2 regions of the Pseudomonas sp. Mb7 genome follow, and region 1 is predicted to be linked to the other one. Evidence: predicted binding sites of a transcription regulator. Region 1 holds the regulator's gene; the other holds the start of a gene.
The links. Region 1 encodes FliA, which starts transcription of late flagellar genes. Its sites were predicted from a motif close to CTAAAGTTTNNNNNNNNNNNGCCGNTAA; they were not measured.

Region 1 (2,201 bases):
TCACCTGACCGGTCAGGTCCTGGTAATCCTGGGCCAGCAGGATGTCGTTGAGATTGCTCGACACCGCACGGTTGTCCGTGCTGCTGCGTGACAGAAAACCGTCGACCCGGCGCGCCAGCTCGCGGAACTCTTCAGCCCCGACCTCGCGTCGCATGAAGCGACCCCAATCGGCGCTCAAGGTCTGCGCTTCATCAGCCAGACTGTTGACCACCGGCGTGGCGCTTTCCACCAGATCCATGGTGCGGTTGGCCGCGGCCTCTGTCAGCTTGACCACATAGCCCAGGCGTTCGGTGGCGTCGGTGATTTGCGACACTTCCTCGGCCTGCGGCATGTTCGGATCGATCTGGAAGTTGACGATCGCACTGTGCAGTTCACGTGTGAGCTTGCCGACTTCCTGGTACAGGCCACGGTCACGGGTCTGATTGAGCTCATGGATCAGTTGCACAGCGTCGCCGAACCTGCCTTTTTCAAGGCTTTCGACCAGTTCGACCGCGTGTTTTTTCAGGGTCGACTCGAAATCGCCCTGTGAAGATTCGTTATGCTCCATAGCTCCCCCGCGCGTTCATCAGCCGATGCGTTCGAAAATCTTCTCGATTTTGTCTTTCAACGCCTGAGCCGTGAAAGGTTTGACTACGTAGCCGTTTACACCGGCCTGAGCGGCTTCAATGATCTGCTCGCGCTTGGCTTCTGCAGTCACCATCAGCACTGGCAGGTGCTTGAGTTTTTCATCGGCACGCACGTGGCGCAGCAGGTCGATACCGGTCATGCCCGGCATGTTCCAGTCCGTTACCAGAAAGTCGATGCTTCCGCTGTTGAGCACTGGAATGGCAGTCACGCCATCGTCAGCCTCGACGGTGTTGGTGAACCCAAGATCACGCAGCAGGTTCTTGATGATCCGCCGCATCGTTGAGAAGTCATCAACGATGAGGATTTTCATGTCTTTGTTCAATTCGACCTCCAAGCAGTCTTAAACGCGCCCAGCACCTGGACGCGCCACTTCAATCAATCGGCGCAGCACTCGAAGACTGTCTGGAGCACAACAGAGCAAGACCGGTGCCGTTCATCACCGCACCAGCCTCGTTCGCAGTGTCCCCACACTGCCTTCAGCGCGCTCGCCACTCCCCCAAACGCCCCCGCAAACGGGCCGCGCACTGGCTGTGTAACTGGCTGACCCGCGATTCACTGACGCCAAGGACTTCACCGATCTCCTTGAGGTTCAGCTCTTCGTCGTAGTACAGCGCCAACACCAGTCGCTCACGCTCCGGCAAATTGGCAATCGCGTCCGCCAACGCTGCCTGGAAACGTTCATCTTCCAGATCGCGTGACGGCTCCATATGAGCACTCGCGCCATCCTCGTGCAGCCCTTCGTGTTCGCCGTCCTGCAACAGGTCGTCGAAACTGAACAGGCGACTGCCCAAGGTGTCATTCAAAATCCCGTAGTAATCGTCGAGACTCAATTGGAGTTCGGCCGCAACCTCGTGATCTTTAGCATCACGGCCGGTTTTAGCTTCAATTGAGCGAATCGCGTCGCTGACCATACGGGTATTGCGGTGAACCGAGCGTGGCGCCCAGTCCCCTTTGCGCACTTCGTCGAGCATCGCACCGCGGATTCGTATGCCCGCGTACGTTTCGAAACTGGCGCCTTTGCTGGCGTCGTATTTGGTCGAGACTTCAAGCAGGCCGATCATCCCGGCCTGGATCAGGTCTTCGACCTGCACACTCGCCGGCAAGCGCGCCAGCAAGTGGTAGGCAATGCGTTTGACCAGTGGCGCGTAACGCTCGATCAACTCGTACTGCGCGTCACGTGCCGACTTCTTGTAGTAGTTCATACCGCTTGCGGTCATAGCACGGGCCCTGCCGTTTGCTGCACGAGGCGCTCGACGAAAAACTCAAGATGGCCACGCGGGTTGGCGGGCAGCGGCCAGGTGTCGACCTTCTGCGCGATCGCCTTGAACGCCAGCGCGCACTTGGAACGCGGAAAGGCTTCGTACACCGCGCGCTGCTTCTGCACCGCTTTACGCACGCTTTCGTCGTAAGGCACGGCGCCGACGTATTGTAGGGCCACGTCAAGAAAGCGATCCGTGACCTTGGTCAACTTGGCGAACAGGTTGCGCCCTTCCTGCGGGCTCTGCGCCATGTTGGCGAGGACGCGGAAGCGGTTCATGCCGTAATCGCGGTTGAGCAGTTTGATCAGCGCGTAA
Region 2 (2,201 bases), 3.2 Mb from region 1:
CGCTGCCACTGGTGGCGGCGTCGAGCAGGGCTTCCTGGTGCGTATTGCGCTTGAGGATCGGCAGGCAATAGAAGTGCGGCCGAATCCCGCCCACCAGCATGTGGTTGCGGTTGTACAGCAGGTGATGCGCGGTGATGGTCGCGCCAACGTTGGCCGAGGCCTCGTTGACGAACTGCACGGCGTCGCCGGTGGTGATGTGTTCGAACACCACTTTCAGCGTCGGGAAGCGCTCGACCACGCGGCGCATGTGCTCGTCGATGAAGATCTTTTCGCGGTCGAACACATCGACGTCGCCACGGGTGACTTCACCGTGGATCAGCAACGGCATGCCGACTTCGGCCATGGCTTCCAGTGCCGGGAAGATCTTGTCGATGCTGGTTACCCCGGAATCGGAGTTGGTGGTCGCGCCGGCCGGGTACAGCTTGGCTGCGTGCACAAAACCACTGGCCTTGGCTTCACGAATTTCTTCGGGCTGGGTGCGGTCGGTGAGGTACAGCACCATCAGCGGTTCGAAGCGACTGCCGGCCGGGCGGGCAGCGAGAATCCGCTGGCGATAGCTGTCGGCTTCAGCGGCGTTGCGCACCGGTGGTACCAGGTTGGGCATGATGATGGCGCGGCCAAAAGTGCGCGCAACATCGGCAACGGTATTGGTCAACACGGCACCATCGCGAAGATGAATGTGCCAGTCGTCGGGACGCAGCAGGGTCAGGCGGTCGGACATGAGGGGATTCCAGGCGGGTCAAACTGAGGCGAATGCTACCGGAAAAGACTCTTGCAGGCACTCGCTATCAAGTTTTGCCGGAACCTTCCGATATCCCGTAGGTATGCCGTAAACATAGTGTGAATCGGTCTTTGTGTTTCAGAAGCCAATGGAGCCTCCCGTGCGCCAGCGTTATTTAGCCTTGCTCAGTGTGTTTGCCAGCCTTCCCGCGATGGCGCTCACGTACCAGACCCGTCTGGAGAACATTGAGTGGACGGTCGCCGGCGACAAGTTCGAGTGTCGTCTGACCCAGCCGATCACTGATTTCGGCTCAGGTGAGTTCGTGCGCAAGGCCGGCGAGCAGGCGATATTCCGTCTGAACGCCTACAACGCCATGCTCGGCGGCGGTTCTGCAACGTTGCTGGCAGCGGCTGCGCCTTGGCAGCCGGGCCGTGGTGACATTAATCTGGGCTCTGTGCGGCTCGGCAGCGGCAACGTGCTGTTCAGCAGTTCGCAGTCCCAGGCCGGGGGGCTGATCAGCGGCCTGCTGGACGGGCGCAGCCCGGTCGTGCGTCGCGCGTCTGGCGATGGCCGTGTCTCGGAAGTACGCCTGTTGCCGGTCAAGTTCAGCAAGGCCTTCAACGATTACCAGACATGTGTGGCGAAATTGCTGCCGCAGAATTTTGACCAGATCAAGCAGTCGCAGATCGGTTTCCCCGGTGAAGGCGTTGACCTCGACGCTGCCGCCAAAGCCAAACTGCAAGTAATGCTTGAGTTCATGAAGGCCGATCCGACGGTCAATCACATCGAACTCGACGGCCATTCCGACAACAGCGGTAATCGCCTGACCAACCGTGAACTGTCGCGCCGCCGCGCGCTGGCGGTGGTCGACTTCTTCAAGGCTAACGGCATTCAGGAATCGCAGATCACCGTGCGTTTCCATGGCGAGCAATATCCCATTGTGCCGAACACCAACGCGGCCAATCGCGCGAAGAACCGTCGGGTCAATGTCAAACTGGCGCGCGTGGCGCCGGTCGCGGCTCCGGCTCCGGCACCGCAAGCGAGCACGCCAGCCAATACTGCGGCGACTTCCTGACCCGCCGGTCATCGTCGCGCTCTCGACAGATTCTGTCGCTTTGTCGTCTTAAGCTGTCGCGCCTCTGTAAATTATCGCGTTGGAGCGGTAGACTCCTCGGCTTTCCGTAGAACCCCGTGGAGTGATGGCATGGCGGACGTAAACAAGGTCGTTCTGGCGTATTCCGGCGGCCTGGACACTTCGGTGATCCTCAAGTGGCTGCAGGATACTTATAACTGTGAAGTGGTGACCTTCACCGCTGATCTCGGTCAAGGCGAAGAGGTCGAGCCGGCCCGCGCCAAGGCTCAGGCCATGGGCGTCAAAGAAATCTACATCGACGACCTGCGCGAAGAGTTCGTGCGTGATTTCGTGTTCCCGATGTTCCGCGCCAACACCGTTTACGAAGGCGAGTACCTGCTGGGTACT

Region 2: a site for FliA is predicted at 788-815, ahead of ACOYXH_RS19405 (flagellar protein MotY). Genes of this name have one in related genera too.

Annotation. Positions count from the first base shown of each region.
Region 1 covers NZ_CP186501.1:995,491-997,691, reverse strand. Annotated here, with positions in the region: gene ACOYXH_RS04545 (protein phosphatase CheZ) at 1-547, opposite strand, end outside; gene ACOYXH_RS04540 (chemotaxis response regulator CheY) at 566-937, opposite strand; gene fliA (RNA polymerase sigma factor FliA) at 1,104-1,844, opposite strand; gene fleN (flagellar synthesis regulator FleN) at 1,841-2,201, opposite strand, start outside.
Region 2 covers NZ_CP186501.1:4,313,340-4,315,540, reverse strand. Annotated here, with positions in the region: gene pyrC (dihydroorotase) at 1-721, opposite strand, end outside; gene ACOYXH_RS19405 (flagellar protein MotY) at 882-1,796, shown strand; gene ACOYXH_RS19400 (argininosuccinate synthase) at 1,926-2,201, shown strand, end outside.